One region of the Kitasatospora sp. NPDC004289 genome, then DNA from elsewhere that is predicted to be linked to it. Evidence: riboswitches for the same ligand, from Rfam matches in the RefSeq annotation. Region 1 holds a riboswitch; each other region holds the start of a gene.
The links. A riboswitch is a leader RNA that binds a small molecule or an ion and turns the genes downstream of it on or off. The one in region 1 is predicted to bind cyclic di-AMP.
Positions count from the first base shown of each region.

Region 2: it holds a riboswitch for cyclic di-AMP, as region 1 does, so the genes downstream of both, ACWEPF_RS21740 (M23 family metallopeptidase) here and ACWEPF_RS19300 (hypothetical protein) in region 1, are expected to answer to the same signal.
Region 3: it holds a riboswitch for cyclic di-AMP, as region 1 does, so the genes downstream of both, ACWEPF_RS29105 (M23 family metallopeptidase) here and ACWEPF_RS19300 (hypothetical protein) in region 1, are expected to answer to the same signal.

Region 1 is NZ_JBSGEL010000026.1:56,254-61,097, reverse strand. Features, by position in the region: gene ACWEPF_RS19310 (bpX6 domain-containing protein) at 1-1,655, shown strand, start outside; gene ACWEPF_RS19305 (GNAT family N-acetyltransferase) at 1,718-2,134, shown strand; cyclic di-AMP (ydaO/yuaA leader) riboswitch at 2,326-2,462, shown strand; gene ACWEPF_RS19300 (hypothetical protein) at 2,466-3,851, shown strand; gene ACWEPF_RS19295 (cupredoxin domain-containing protein) at 3,969-4,493, shown strand; gene ACWEPF_RS19290 (SpoIIE family protein phosphatase) at 4,494-4,844, opposite strand, start outside.
Region 2 is NZ_JBSGEL010000031.1:54,821-59,664, forward strand. Features, by position in the region: gene tig (trigger factor) at 1-1,345, opposite strand, end outside; tRNA gene ACWEPF_RS21730 (tRNA-Pro) at 1,673-1,746, opposite strand; tRNA gene ACWEPF_RS21735 (tRNA-Gly) at 1,932-2,002, shown strand; gene ACWEPF_RS21740 (M23 family metallopeptidase) at 2,071-3,096, opposite strand; cyclic di-AMP (ydaO/yuaA leader) riboswitch at 3,099-3,248, opposite strand; gene ACWEPF_RS21745 (DUF6348 family protein) at 3,618-4,346, shown strand; gene ACWEPF_RS21750 (hypothetical protein) at 4,410-4,604, opposite strand.
Region 3 is NZ_JBSGEL010000053.1:28,371-33,214, forward strand. Features, by position in the region: gene ACWEPF_RS29080 (hypothetical protein) at 75-281, opposite strand; gene ACWEPF_RS29085 (TetR/AcrR family transcriptional regulator) at 406-978, opposite strand; gene ACWEPF_RS29090 (alpha/beta fold hydrolase) at 978-1,799, opposite strand; gene ACWEPF_RS29095 (tautomerase family protein) at 1,891-2,088, shown strand; gene ACWEPF_RS29100 (YiaA/YiaB family inner membrane protein) at 2,135-2,425, opposite strand; cyclic di-AMP (ydaO/yuaA leader) riboswitch at 2,638-2,794, shown strand; gene ACWEPF_RS29105 (M23 family metallopeptidase) at 2,807-3,652, shown strand; gene ACWEPF_RS29110 (hypothetical protein) at 3,712-4,587, opposite strand; gene ACWEPF_RS29115 (GNAT family N-acetyltransferase) at 4,663-4,844, shown strand, end outside.

The DNA of each region.
Region 1 (4,844 bases):
CCCCCGCTGAGGCGGTCGGGCTGCTGGCCCGGCACGGGCGGCTGACGGCGGCCGCCGAACTGGCCGAGGGCCGCGGGCTCGCCGCCGATCTGGTGGTCCGCCTCTGGTGGCGAGCGGGCGAACGCACCCGCGCCGTCCGGACGGCCCACCGGACCGGCGTCTTCGCCCGCGCCGTGGAGCTTCTCTCGGCCGAAGACCCGGACGCGGCACGGGAGTTGCGCTCTGCCTGGGCGGAGGACCGTCGCGCGTCCGGCGACCGGCTGGGAGCGGCCGAGGCACTCTGGCCGGACCCGGCCCTGCGCCCCTCGGCCGCCGCCGACCTCAGCGCGGCGGTCGCCCTCGGCGGCCCGACCCGCAGCCGCGCCCTGCCCTACCTACTGGCGCTCGGCGCCGGCGACGCCACCCGGGCACTCGCGCTGGCCGTGCTCGACAGTACGGGGGACCCGGCCCTCACCGGCCGCTCGGTGCTGGCCGCCGGGCTGGCCCAACTGCCCGCCGCCGACCCGGCGGTGGACCGCGAGCTGGCCACGGCGGCGGCCCGCGCGGTGGTCCGCGACGGCGGGCTCGGAGGGAGCCTTCCCGAGCGGGAGGAGCGGGCCCGTCACCAACGGCTGCTCGGCCGGGCCGACCCGCTGGTGGCGGCCGACCTCGCCAAGCCACGCCGCCGACCGGCCACGCGCGGCGCCTCGGGGGCCGTCGGGCACACCGCCGCCGACCGCCCCGGCACGCTGCCGGTGCTGGACGCCGCCCTGCTGGGCTCCGGCTCCGTCCTGGTCGCCTGCGGCCAGGCGGGCGTGCGGCTGCTCACCCCGGACGGTCGTACCAAGGCCCAGTGGGACGTGCCCGCCGACCAGTTGGTGCTCGCCGACCACGGCGGGTCCGCCCTGCTGGTGGCCTCCTACGGGCAGACCCGCGAGGTCTCGCGGCTGGACCTCGCGACCCGCACCGTCCGGCCCTGGACGACCCTGCGCGCCTCCTGGCTGGCCCGCTCCTACGACGGACGCCACCTGATCACCGCTGACGGCGACGGCATCGTGGTGCTGGACGCCCTCGCCTCCGGACCGACCGCGGTCTGGCGCGAACTCGGGCGCGAGGAGAGGCTGGTGAGCGGCGTGGCCCGCTCGGCCGACGGCTGCGCGGCGGTCGTGGCCTCGGCGCTGCCCGACGGCTCACCCCTGCTCGAACTCTGGCACTGGGAGCTGCCGGGCTGGCAACTGCGCTCCCGGCAGCGGCTGGAGGGGTACCAGCCGGGGCAGTCCGTCCCCTTGGCGGCCGGGGGGTTGCTCGCCGCCGAGCAGCCCGAGGCCGACGGACCGTCGGACGACGACAGCACCGTCCTGCGGCTGGTGACCGGCACCGGCCCCGGCCACCGGCTCGCGGCCGCCGAGCCGGACGGCCCGATCGGCGACGGCGACCACTGGGCCCTCCCGGCCCTCGACGCTGCGGGCACCGGCATCCTGCTCCACGCGGGCAGCGGTCCGAGCGCCGTCCCGGCTGCGACCGTCCACTTCCCCGGGGCCGACCTCCGGCACGCCCCGGGGCTGCGGCAGCACGCGGACGCGGTCACCTACTGGCACCGCTCCGGCCGCATCCTGGCCACCAGCACGGACGGCACCACCCTCCGGGCCTCCCTCCGCGTCACGGGCACCCACTGACCGCCCCTAGGCTGGTCGCCGACGCCCGACGGGCGTCGAGCGAGAGGACGGGTGAAATCGGCGTGGCCGTAGTCGAGTTGAGGGTTCGGTTCGGAGTCGACGACCGGGAGCTGTCCGAGCTGCACGCGCGGGCCTTCGGCGCGGACGCCGGGCCGGCCGTCACGCCGTGGGCGAGCCGGCTGGAGCGGCACAGCCTCACCTGGGTCGGTGCCTTCGAGGCCGAGCGGCTGGTCGGCTTCGTCCACGCGGTCTGGGACGGCGGAAGGCACGCCTTCGTGCTGGACACCGCCGTCCACCCCGACCACCAACGCCTCGGCATCGGAAAGCGGTTGGTCGACGCGGTGGCCGAGGAGGCCTTCCGCGCCGGTTGCGACTGGGTGCACGTGGACTACGAGCCCGAGAACGCCGACTTCTACGAGGGGGCCTGCGGCTTCCGCCCGACCCCGGCCGGCCTGCGCTCCCGGCACCGGACGGCCTGAACCGGCGCGTCCGGTCTGTGAGCTGCGCTACAGCACCGCTCACCGACTCGTACGCGTCGGAACGGCTGCTAGCCTGCTCCGAGTCGCCCGCTCCGCGCGGGCCCCTCCGGTGGGACGCCGAATCCCGTCCACCCGCCGGTGGCCTTTCGAGCACGGACACGGACGGGAGCGGGGGAACCAGGTCAGCCGCCTGCTGCCCCCCGCCAGCGCCCGTGCGTCCGCGGTGGCCGCCGCAGGCTCGGGGTGAAGCCGCTCCCACAGCCGCGGCCGGGCCGTACCTCCGGTCCGAACCCGACAGCTCACCTCGCAGGCGTCGCAGAGGAACCTGTCCATGCGCTTTTCTGCCACCCCTGTACGGGTCGGCGCGGTGGCCGCAGCCGGCCTGCTCGCCCTGCCCCTCCTGGTCAGCACCCAGGCGTCCGCCAGCGGTCCGACCGTCGTCGAGGACCGGATCACCCCGGCCCCGGCGGTCGCCGGACCCTCGGTCACGGCCTCGCTCGCCGTGCACTCCTCGCGCTGCTTCACCGCGGACAGCGTCGGGGTCGCCGTCCGCGACGCGGCCGGCCGCCGGACCGACTTCCCCGGCGCGGCCCGGAACGTCCGGATCTGCCCGAGCGGAACCACCGTCACCACCGGCGCACTCGACCTGCCGGCCGGCACCTACACGGAGTTCGGCCGCTGGCGGGGCCTCGACGGCCGCTGGCACAACCTGCCCACCCACACCCTGACCGTGGGCACGGCGCCGACTCCCACCCCGACGCCCACCCCCACCCCGACGCCCACCCCCACCCCGACGCCCTCGCCGACGCCGACGCCCTCGCCGAGTCCGAGTCCGACGCCCACCCCCACCCCCACCCCGAGCCCGACCCCGACGGCGGCGCCCAGCACGCCCGCAGGCATGCGCGCGCTGCCGGACCCGCTCTACGGCGTCACCGTCGACGACGTCTCCAAGCTCTCCGCCATCGTGGACTCCTCGCGCCACCTGGCGCGCACCCCGACCACCCGCCTGGTCTTCGACGAGACCGAGGGCCCGAGCTCCTACACCGCGGCGGTCGACCAACTCCAGCCCGTCAGCTACCTCATGGGCGAGATCCTGGACTCCGAGTTCGTCAAGAACTTCTCGCCCCAGGCCTACCACGACCGCGTCGCCCAGTACCTGAACGCCTTCGGCGGCAAGGTGGACGTCTGGGAGATCGGCAACGAGGTCAACGGCAACTGGCTCGGCAGCTACGCCGACGTCTCCACCAAGATCACCGACGCCTACCGCCAGGTCGAGGCGGCCGGCAAGCGCAGCGCGCTGACCCTCTACTACGACATCGGCTGCGGCAACGGCCCCTCCGAGCTCGACCCGCTGGCCTTCACCAAGCAGTACGTCCCGGAGGACATGCGCAACGGCCTGGACTACGTGACCCTCAGCTACTACGAGGGCCAGTGCAACAACATCCGCCCCAGCGCGGCGACTTGGACCTCCTACTTCCAGCAGCTGCACGCCCTCTACCCGAACGCCAAGCTCGGCTTCGGCGAGATCGGCCTCCCCGACGCCGCCACCTCCTCCACCCAGGCGGCGGCCCAGGCCATGCTGACGTACTACTACGGCCTGAAGATCGACCTGCCCTACTACGTGGGCGGCCACTTCTGGTGGTACTACGCCGAGGACATGATCCCCTACGCCACCAAGCCGCTCTGGCAGACCCTGAACACGGCCCTCCAGCGCTGACCCCACCCGCCGGTCGGGTGAACCTCGGCCGCGGTCGGAGGGGCGGCGGCGTGACGGCACGTCGGGTGTGCGCTGATGGTGCGGCCCGACCCAGGCCGCACCCCGGAGGATGATCCGATGCCGATCCGCCCTACCACCGGCCGTGCCCGTCGGTGCACCGCGACCGTGGCCGTGGCCGTGCTGCTGCTCGGGGCGGCGGGCTGCTCGGACGACAAGGACGGCGGGGGCGGGCCCAGTACGACGCCCACCCCCGCCGCCACGGCCTCGGCCAGCCCGTCGGCTTCCCGCTCCGCCACGGCCTCCGCCTCCGCCACCGCCTCCGCCTCCGCAACGGCCTCGGCCTCGGCTTCGGCGAGCCCGTCGGCCGGCGCCTCCACGGCGGCGACCGCCACCACCGTCGTCATCCGCGACTTCACCTTCACCCCGGCCGAGCTCACCGTCGCGCCGGGGGCCAGGATCACCGTGACCAACGAGGACGGCACCGCACACACGCTCACCGCGACCGGCAGCGGCGGCTTCGACACCGGCACCCTCTCCCGGGGGCAGTCCAAGACCATCACCGCCCCGTCCACGCCCGGGAGTTACCCCTTCTTCTGCACGCTGCACCCGACCACCATGAAGGGCACCCTGACGGTCCGCTGATCAGGGCAGCCGCTGCTCGGCCCAGATGACCTTGCCGCTGCCGGTGTACCGGGTGCCCCAGCGGTCGGAGCACTGGGCGACCAGGAAGAGCCCGCGCCCGCCCTCGTCGGTGGTGGCCGCGTACCGCAGGTGGGGGGAGGTGCCGCTGCCGTCCCAGACCTCGCAGACCAGGGTGCGGGTGCGGAGCAGACGGACCTTGATCGGGGCGCGGCCGTAGCGGATGGCGTTGGTGACCAGCTCGCTGAGGATCAGTTCGGTGGTGAAGGCGAGCTCGTCCAGGCCCCAGTCGGTCAGCAGCCGCGCCACCTCCGCGCGGACCGCGCGCACGGCGGTGGGCTCCGCGGGCACGTC
Region 2 (4,844 bases), on a different contig from region 1:
CCGCCGACTCCTCGGTCTCCTCGTCGTCCTCGAAGGAGACGACCTCACCGTTGGTGTCGGTGACCTTGGCCTGCTCGACGACCAGGGCCAGCGCCTTGCCCCGGGCGACCTCGCCGACCAGCAGCGGGACCTGGTTGGCCTGGACGACCTGCTGGGCGAACTGGTCCGGGGTCATGCCGGAGCCGGCCGCGCGGCGGACCAGGTGCTCGGTGAGCTCGTCCTGGTTGACGCCCAGCTTCTCCTTGTCGACGATCTCGTCGAGCACGAACTGGGTCTTGATGCCCTTCTTGGCCTGCTCCTCGGTCTCCTTGGAGTAGTCCTCGAGGGACTTGTCCTGGGTGGCGAGGTAGGTCTCGAGGGTGAGGCCCATCGGCTCGAGCTGGTGGTGCTCGAGGTTGTGCTTGCGGGTCTCGACCTCGTCCTTGAGGAGCTTCTCCGGGTACTCCATCTCGACCAGCTTCAGCAGCTCGTCGAGGACCCGCTCCTGGGCCTGGGTGGCCTGGTCGAACTCACGCATGCGCTCCAGGCGCTTGCGGGAGTCGGCCTTCAGGTCCTCCAGGGTGTCGAACTCGCTCGCCAGCTGCGCGAACTCGTCGTCCAGCTCCGGGAGTTCCTTCTCCTGGACGGTGGTGACGGTGACGGTCACCTCGGAGCTCTTGCCGGCCTGGGTGCCGCCCTTGAGCTCGGTGGTGAAGGTCTTGGTCTCGCCGGCCGAGAGGCCGACGACGGCCTCGTCGATGCCGTCCAGCAGGCGGCCCGAGCCGATCTCGTAGCTGACGCCGGTGGCGGTGCCGTCCTCCGGCACCTCACCGTCGACCTTGGCCTCCAGGTCGACGATCACGACGTCGCCCTCGGCGGCGGCGCGCTCGACGTCCTTGACCGAGGAGAAGCGCTCGCGCAGCTGCTCCAGGGACTTCTCCACGTCGGCGTCCTCGACCACGATCGGGTCGACGGTCACCTCGATGCCGGCGAAGTCGGGCAGGGTGATCTCCGGGCGGACGTCGACCTCGGCCACGAAGGTGAGGTCACCACCGTCGGCCAGGTTCTCGACGCCCTGGATGTCGGTGATCTCGGGCTGGCCGAGGACCTCGATCTTGCCCTCGTCGACGGCCTGCGTGTAGAAGCGCGGCAGCGCGTCGTTGACGGCCTCCTCCAGCACGGCGGCGCGACCGAAGCGCTGGTCGATCACCTTGGCCGGAATCTTGCCCTTGCGGAAGCCCGGGACAGAGACCTGCGAGTTGATCTTCTTGTAGGCCGCGTCGAGGCTCGGCTTGAGCTCCTCGAAAGGCACCTCGACGGTGAGTCGAACCCGGGTCGGGTTCAGAGTCTCGACGGCGCTCTTCACGGTTGGGTCTCCTATGGGCTTGCGGTCAGGTTGTCTCCGCCGTTGCCGGCCGGCGGGCCGGGCGCGGTGCGGGCGAGACGGGCGATGGGCGGTTGGAGCTGCATCTCCCGTACAAGGGGGTGGACGGTGAGCTTGACTCCTCGCCCTCGGGCGGTTGACCTGCACGGATCTGCGCAGGGACTACCGCCAGCCGCCCATCCTACCGGTAGCACGAAAGGCGGACGCCAGGGTGCTGCCACACGGATGACGGGACCCCGCGCGAGGACCCCCGGACGGCCCCCGGGACGCCAACAGGGCCCCGCCTTCGGACGAGACCCTGCCGCACTGTCGGGGTGGCCGGATTCGAACCGACGGCCTTCCGCTCCCAAAGCGGACGCGCTACCAAACTGCGCCACACCCCGTGGTGCCGAGAGGAAGCGTACACGCCACCCCACACCCCCACGGCCGTTCCCACGGGCGGCCGTTGACGGTCCCGGCGGGCGGCCCCGACGTGCCGGAGCGTCAAAGCGGTGTGCGAGCAGGCGACCCGACCAGGTACGCTGACCCTGTCCTCGGGACCGCAGCACGCGGCCACGGGGCGTCCTGTGCGGGTGTAGCTCAATGGTAGAGCCCCAGTCTTCCAAACTGGTCACGCGAGTTCGATTCTCGTCACCCGCTCCGCGAAAGGCTCCGGCCCCCGGTCACTGACCGGGGGCCGGAGCCTTTCTGACGTCGTCTCAGTCTTCTCAGACGTTGACGCCGTGGGCGCGCAGGTACGCGACCGGGTCGACGTCGGAGCCGTAGGAGGCGCCGGTGCGGACCTCGAAGTGCAGGTGCGGGCCGGTCACGTTGCCGGTGGCACCCGAGAGGCCGATCTGCTGGCCGGCCGAGACGGTCTGGCCGGCCGAGACGCCGATCGAGGAGAGGTGGGCGTACTCGGAGTACTTGCCGTCCGCGTGACGGATGACGACCTCGTTGCCGTAGGCGCCGCCGTTGCCGGCCTTGACCACGGTGCCCGAGGTGATGGCCTTCACACTGGTGCCGGTGGAGGCGCGGAAGTCCACACCGGTGTGGTAGCCGCTGGACCAGCTGGAGCCGGAGGCGTGGTACGCGGTGGAGGTGCCGCCGCTGACCGGGGCCACGTAACCGCCGGAGGCGACGGTGGTGGAGGTCTCAGCCTTGGGCGCGGCGGCCTTCGGGGCGGCGGCCTTGGGCGCGGCGGCCTTCGGAGCCGCGGCCTGCGGGGCGGCGGCCTTGGGGGTCGCGGCCTTCGGGGCCGGGGTGGAGGCCTTGGAGCGCGAGGCCTTGGTGGTGTCCGCGGACTCGGTGCTCTTGGACTGCTGCTGCGGGGCCGGGGTCTGGGCCGGCGCCGGGGCGGCGACCGCTGCCGTACCCGCGAGCGAGAGGTTCTGGCCCGGGTAGATCAGGTTCGGGTTGCCGCCGATGACGGACCGGTTGTCCTGGTAGAGCTTCTGCCAGCCGCCCTCGACCTGCTGGGCGGAGGCGATCTTCGAGAGGGTGTCGCCGCTGACGACCTGGTAGGCCTTGGCCTCGGCGGCCGGGGCGGCGGCCGGAGCCTGGGCGGGCGCGGCGGCCGGGGCGGACTCGGCCACCACGGCGGTGACGGCGGCGGCCTCGGGGGCGGCGGCCGGGGTGTGGCTCTGGTGCGCGCTGGCGGCGCTGACCGGGACGGCGAACGCGGCGCCGACCACACCGGTGGCGACCGCGATGCGGGTCAGACGGGACAGCTGGACGCGACGGTGCTTGCCCATGGGGCTTTCCTCTCCGACGCCTGTGAGGTGAGCTGTCGGGTTCGGGCTGGAGATGCCCGGCCGCTGGCGCGGCTTCACCCCTAGCCGGACCGGCGTACCGGTACGGCGACTTACCTGTGGGTCCCCCACTCCTGCCATGGCTGTGCTTGTTCGAGGCTCCGGATGGTGGCAGGACTCGGCGTTCCACCCGGTGGGCCCGTCCGGTCGATCCGCCGGACTGGATCCGCAGCTAAGCCCATCGCCCCGGCCGCTGGCAACCCCGGGTTGAACGATCAACGACGATCGGGCGGGACCAAAGTCACTCCGGGCCGGGGACTTCGGCCCTTGGCGGCCATGATCGCTGACCCTGGGCCGATCCTCCGTGCACGCAGGGTGTCGAATGCGACGGTCCGGGTACGGCCCTGCGCGCTCCGTCGGCAGGCGCCGTGACACCGGTCACGCCAGGCCGATACGCTCGCCGTTCGAGGTTCCCGTTCGAGAACAGAGCGCCGCCGTCCGGGCGGCACCGAGGAGATCCGCCCGTGCCCCACGAGGAGCGGCTGGCCGTCATCCGACGCGGAGTGGTCCGCGAGATGGCCCGCCTGGGCCTGGAGTTCACCGTGGACGGTGCGGTGGTCCGGGGGCCCGGCACCACCGCCGTGGCGGTCCGCGACCACGCCGAGCGGGGCACCACCGGCCACGTCGACCTCGGCTACGTCCTCCAGCTCGGCCGGGGCGACGGTCCGGTGGTCTGGGACTGCGCGGCGGGCTTCGGCGGCGACGACGCCGAGCAGCTCGACAACGCGGTGATGATCTGGGCCGGCACCACCGCCACCGCCGTGCTCCAACTCCTGGACGGCGGGCACGCGTTCAGCACTCCCGAGTTCCCCGGCTGGCGGGTGGTGCAGAGCCCGGCGGCCACCTTCGGCACCGGCTCGGAGCTGCTCGCCGACTGGCTCGCGGAGCAGCACTCCTCCCCCGCGCTGGCCGCCGCCGTGCTGCCGGAGCTGGTGCCCGGCCAGGTCAACGGCGTGAAGCTGTTCTTCGGCGGCAAGGCCGGCCACGACGTGGCCGAGGTGCGGGTGAACGGCCGGGTCAGCAGCGCGGCCTCGCGGGCCCTGCGCGCACAGGACTGGCCGCGCGGCGAACGGCTCTGCTGGGCGCGGCTGTTCCTGGTGTTCGCGCCCGAGCCCGAGGCACCGCCGGAGCGCGCGGCGGCGCCCGCACCACCGCGCGGAAGACTCGCGCGCTGGTGGCGGGGACGGCGCTGACCCACCGTCAGGCGGGCCCGCGACCGGACGCCTCCCGGCCGGGCTGGCCGGGGTGGCGGCTGCTCAGCTGGCGACCGAGGAGATGGTCTGCGCGAGCTGGCTGAGGAAGTCCTGGATCGGCTTGGCCGCCGTGGACTGGCTCAGCATGAAGCCGAAGAGCGCGGCGATGATGGCATGGCTGGTCTTCAACTGCTTGTTGCGGATGAAGATCACGCAGATGATGCCGAACAGGACCAGGGCTGAGACGGAGAAGGCCACCCGGACTCACTTCCTCTTTCTACGTAGCGAGTTTCGTGGCGGGCCCAATCCCCCGAGCAATCCCCCGGACCCCCCGAGAACCGACCGTCCCACCCGGACTCAGTGTGGTCGTTCGTGCGGACTGCGTAAAGGACTTGCCGTGAGCAGGCCCCGAAGATCCTGCGATGTGAGACGAATTTCCGCCGACCGAGACGATAGCCGAGCAGGCCTGACGGTCCGTCGGCAGGGCCGCCCCAACTG
Region 3 (4,844 bases), on a different contig from region 1:
CCGTCAGGCCACTCTAGGCAGGAACCCCGTGCGGCACCCGCCGGCCTGGGCCAACGGGCCTACCGGCGGCCGGACTACTGCCCGTCGCACTCGCCGTAGGACTCCTGCCGGCGGGCCGGGACGCTGCGCAGCGAGCGGATGCCGAGCGCGATGGCCAGCAGGCGGCGCCCGGTGGAGACGGTGGGCGCGGCGGCCGGGGTGCGGCCGGAGCCGGCGAGGGGGGTGCGCTGCGCCGGGACCAGCCCGGTGGCGGGCCGGGCGGCGGGCGTGGTCTGCGTCATGCGCACGTCCTTCGGACTGGTGTCGGTACGGGTACGTACCGGAAGGCTGTCAGTGTCACCCGGCCTCGGCGACGGTTCGGTATCGAAAACCACCCGAACGGATACCGTTCCCGTGAACTGGTATCTAACCCCCCGTCGGCCAGTTCCGCAGCCCCTCGACCACTACCCCGATCAGCCGCTCCCGAGTCACCGTCAGTTCGGCGCTCAGCCGGAACGCTCCGGCGGCGGCCAGCGAGGCGAAGCCGTGCGCCGTCGAACGGACCGCGCGGGCGGCGTGCACCGCCTCCTCGCCGGTCAGCCCGTAGCCGTCCAGGACGGTGAGGATCACGCCGACCAGGCGGGCGGCCGCGGCGGTGAGTTCGGGGTCGTCCTGGGGGGCCTGCGGGAGGGCGGCGTAGCGGCGCGGGTACCGGTCGGCGTAGTCGAGGTAGGCGCCGAGCAGCGCGGTGGCGGCCGAGTCCCGGCCGAGCCCCCGGACCGCCGCGGCCAGCCGCTCGGCCAGCTCCTCGGTGACCCGGACGGCGACCAGCCGGCGCAGCTCGGCCAGGCCGCCGGGGACGTGCTTGTAGAGCGAGGGGGTGGCGACGCCCGCGCGGGCGGCGACCGAGGCGAGGGTGAGGGCGTCGGGCCCCTGGGCGTCGATCAGCTCCACGGCGTGGTCCACCACGCCGGCGGGGGTGAGTCCGACCCTGGGCATCAGCGAACCTCGTGCAGGAAGGGGAGCAGGGCGTCGGCGGTGGCCTGCGGGTACTCCGCCATCGGGTAGTGCCCGGCACCGTCGATCATCACCTTACGGGCCGTCAGGGCCGCCGTCTGGCGGTCGGCCACCGCCTCCGGGTCCGGGAAGTCCGGGTCCTGGCCGCCCATCAGGACGAGTGCGGGGCAGCGGACCCCCGCCGTCCAGCCCACGGGGGAGGAGTCGCCGGTGACGTAGCCCCGGGTGGCCTTCTTGCGGCCGGGGGTGCGCAGGGCGGCGACCGAGGCCGCCTTGTACGCGGCGAAGTCGGCGGGCTTGGCGCCCGGGTAGGCCTTGTCCAGGTAGAGGCCCCAGAAGGCGGGGACGTGCACCAGGGCCAGGCCCAAGGCCTTGAGCAGGGCGCGCTGGGCGGCCGTCGGCGGCAGGTTCTCCACGAAGGCGTCGATCAGGGCGATCCCGGCGATCCGCTCCGGGGCGTCGGCGGCGGCCCTGACCACGGTGGCGCCGGTGTAGGAGTTCCCGGCCAGCGCGGCGCGCTCGACGCCGAGGTGGTCGAGCAGGGCCAGCACGTCGCCGGCCAGGGCGGCGGGGGAGTAGTCGTCCCAGTCGACCGAGGACTCGCCGAAGCCGCGCAGGTCGAGGGTGATCACCCGGTGGCCGGCCGCGGCCAGCAGCGGGCGCAGGTACCGGTAGACCGTGCGGGAGTCGAGCATGCCGGGGAGCAGGACCACCGGCAGGCCGGTGCCCGGGGTGTCGTCGTAGGCCAGCCGGCCGCCGGGGAGGTCGAGGTACCGGGTCTCGGGGTGCGTCAGCGTCGTCATGCCTCAAAGCTAAGGCTAATAGCCTTAGCCGTCAATGGGCACGGCGGTGCTAGCGTGCGGACCGGAGAAGTCCGAATGCGGAAGGGGCGTCATGCCGTTCATCAACGTCAAGCAGCTGTCCGGCCGGAGCGAGGAGCAGCGGGCGGAGATCGCCCGCGAGCTCACCGCGACCTACGCCCGGATCACCGGCGTGAGTCCGGAGAACATCTGGGTGGCGATCGAGGAGGTCCCGGCCGAGAACTGGTCCTCGGGCGGCGAGACCTTCGCGGCCAAGCGCGCCAAGGGCTGACGGCCGGTCAGGCGGGGGAGTCCGGTCGGGGGGCCGGCCGGGGAGGTCAGGGCGCGTCCACCCGGAACGGGTCGTGCTCGGCGAGGAGCTTCTCCAGCCGGGCCTGGTCGACCCGGGTGGTGATCTCCCCCTCCTCCTGGCGGTCCCGGATCACCTTCGCGAGGGTGAATGCCGAGGTGATCTCCCAGAGCAGGCCGACCGCGAGGAACGCCCGCATCCAGGCGTTCACCGGCAGGTACAGGACACCCAGGGCGAGGGCGGCGGTGGCCAGCGCGAAGGAGAGCACGGCCTGGGCGTAGTAGGCGTTGGTGGTCCGGGGCTGGGTGGCTGCGGTCATGCTCCCAGGATGGCCAACTCCCTTGCGCCGCACCTGAGTACGGGTGCTCAATCCCGGCCGGTGCGGGGGGCTGAGTACCCGGCCCGGCGGCCCCGGCCCGCGGTGTGCCGGAAAGAGATGGACTGCACCACTCAAGGCGCTTGGAATCATGGGCTCCTAGGATTAACGTTTGATAACGCAGCGCGGTCGGCAACGCCGTACCCGAACGGCACCGTGCGCCGTCGCCTAATCCCACGGCCCTCCCACGGGAGGGTCAGGGAGCCGGGGAACCACGTTCCTTGGGGTGAATCGGCCGGGCACCACCCGGCCGTAGGAGACCTTCCTGCTCCGAACCCGTCAGCTAACCCGGTAGGCGCGAAGGAAGGAAAGGAGCGCGCCTCCGTGGCGTCGACGCACACCCAGGCACACCCCCGGCACGACGGCAACGGCACCACCCAGCTGCTCGACCACCCCCTCCCGCAGGAGGCGGCCCGGCATCGGATGCCCCGTCAGACCCGCTCCTCCGGCCCGCTGCTCGGCGTCACCGCCATGGCCGCCTCGCTCGGCGCCACCGGCCTCGCGACCGCCGTCCCGGCCGCCGCCGCTCCCGCCCCGCCCGCCGTCGCCACCGCCGACCAGGCCGACGCGGACCGCACCGACGGGGAGCGTCCGCTCTCCGCCGACCCCGGGCTGGCCCTCGCCGCCCGCATCCAGCAGCAGGCCGACGGCCAGCGCACCACCGCGGAGGAGACGGCCCGGCTGGCCGCCGCGCAGGAGGCCGAGGCCAAGCGCAGCGCCCAGGCCGAGGAGCTCGCCGCCGCCGAGGCCGCCGCCGCGAAGGCGGCCCGGGCGGCCGACTTCACCCTCCCCACCAGCGGGTACCAGCTCACCGCGCACTACGGGCAGTCCGGCTCCTACTGGTCCCACCTGCACACCGGCCTGGACTTCGCCGCCGCCACCGGCACCCCCGTGGTCGCCGTCGCCGGAGGCACCGTCAGTTCGGCCGGCTGGTCCGGCGCGTACGGCTACCGGGTGATCCAGACCCTGCCCGACGGCACCGAGCTCTGGTACTGCCACCTCTCCTCGATCACCGTCGCCTCCGGCCAGGTCGCCCCCGGCACCGTGCTCGGCAAGGTCGGCGCCACCGGCAACGTCACCGGCCCCCACCTCCACCTCGAGGTCCGCCCCGCCGGCGCCACCCCGGTCGACCCGCTGACCTGGCTCCAGGCCCACGGCCTCAACCCCTGACACCCCGTCGGGCCCGCCGCCTCCCCGGCCGCGGGCCCGGTCCGTCAGCCCCGGTCCGGTCAGTCCTGCTCCTGCTCCTCGTACCCCTGGGCCGTCAGGTACGCCTCGATCTCCTCGTGCCCCGGCTCCGGAGCCAGGTCCGGGTACTCGTGCACCAGCAGGGCGGCCAGCCCCGGCACCGTCCACTCGCCGCACAGGCGCAGCGCCTCCTCGGCCACCGCCGCCTCGAACGCGTCGAAGTCCCCCGAGAGTTCCTCGGGCATCGGCAGCCCGAGCGCGTTCAGCCCCGCGAGGTTCCGGTAGGAGCGCTGCATCAGCCGGTTCTCCAGCAGCATCCGCGCCCCGTCCGTCGCCATCCCGACGGAGATCACCCGGGTCGGCCCCCACCCGCCGTCCGAGCCGACCTCGTCCAGCCCGGCCAGGGCCCCGTACGCCTCGGCCCGCTGCTCCGGCGTCAGCTCGCGGAACCCGTCCAACCAGGCCCGCACCGCGCCCTCGTCCGCCGTGTCCACCCCGTCCGCCCGCAGCAGCAGCGCGTACAGCCGCGGCCAGGTCACCAGGTGCGGCTGGCGCAGCAGGCCGCAGAGCAGCTCGCCCTGCCACTCGGCCTCCGCGTGCAGCTTCTCCTGCCGCTTGGCGTTCAGCCGCTTGGTGGCCCGCTGATGGTCGATCAGCAGCTCGACCGCCCTGCCGTACGCCTCCGGCTCGGACTCCGGCTGGACGTACAGGTAGAGCCGCTCGTACAGCAGTTGTTCCAGCACCGCGGAGGTCAGCTCGGGGAAGCCGTCGTGCATCCGGCCGTCGCCCAGCTCCAGCAGGGTGAGCACGGTCTGCAGCGCGGGCTCCGGCACCGGCGGCCGGCCCTGTTCGGCGGCCCAGTCGACCAGGTCGCCGGCGCGGGTACGGGGGCTGAGCAGGAGGTCCTCGTGGTTCACCCTCGTACGGTATCCGGTGACGGACCGTCGGGACGCCGGGGCGCCGGGCCGCCGCCCCGCGTAGGGTCGTGAGGCATGACCCCCGTCCGGCTCACCGGCCCCCGGCTCGCCCTGCGCGAACTGCACGGCACGCCCGAGGAGGCGGCCGCGCTGCACGCCGTCTACGGCGACCCCGAGACCGTCCGCCACCTCGCCTTCGAACCGGCCGACCTCGACACCTGCGCCGACCAGCTGGCCCTCGCCCTCGACCTGTCCGA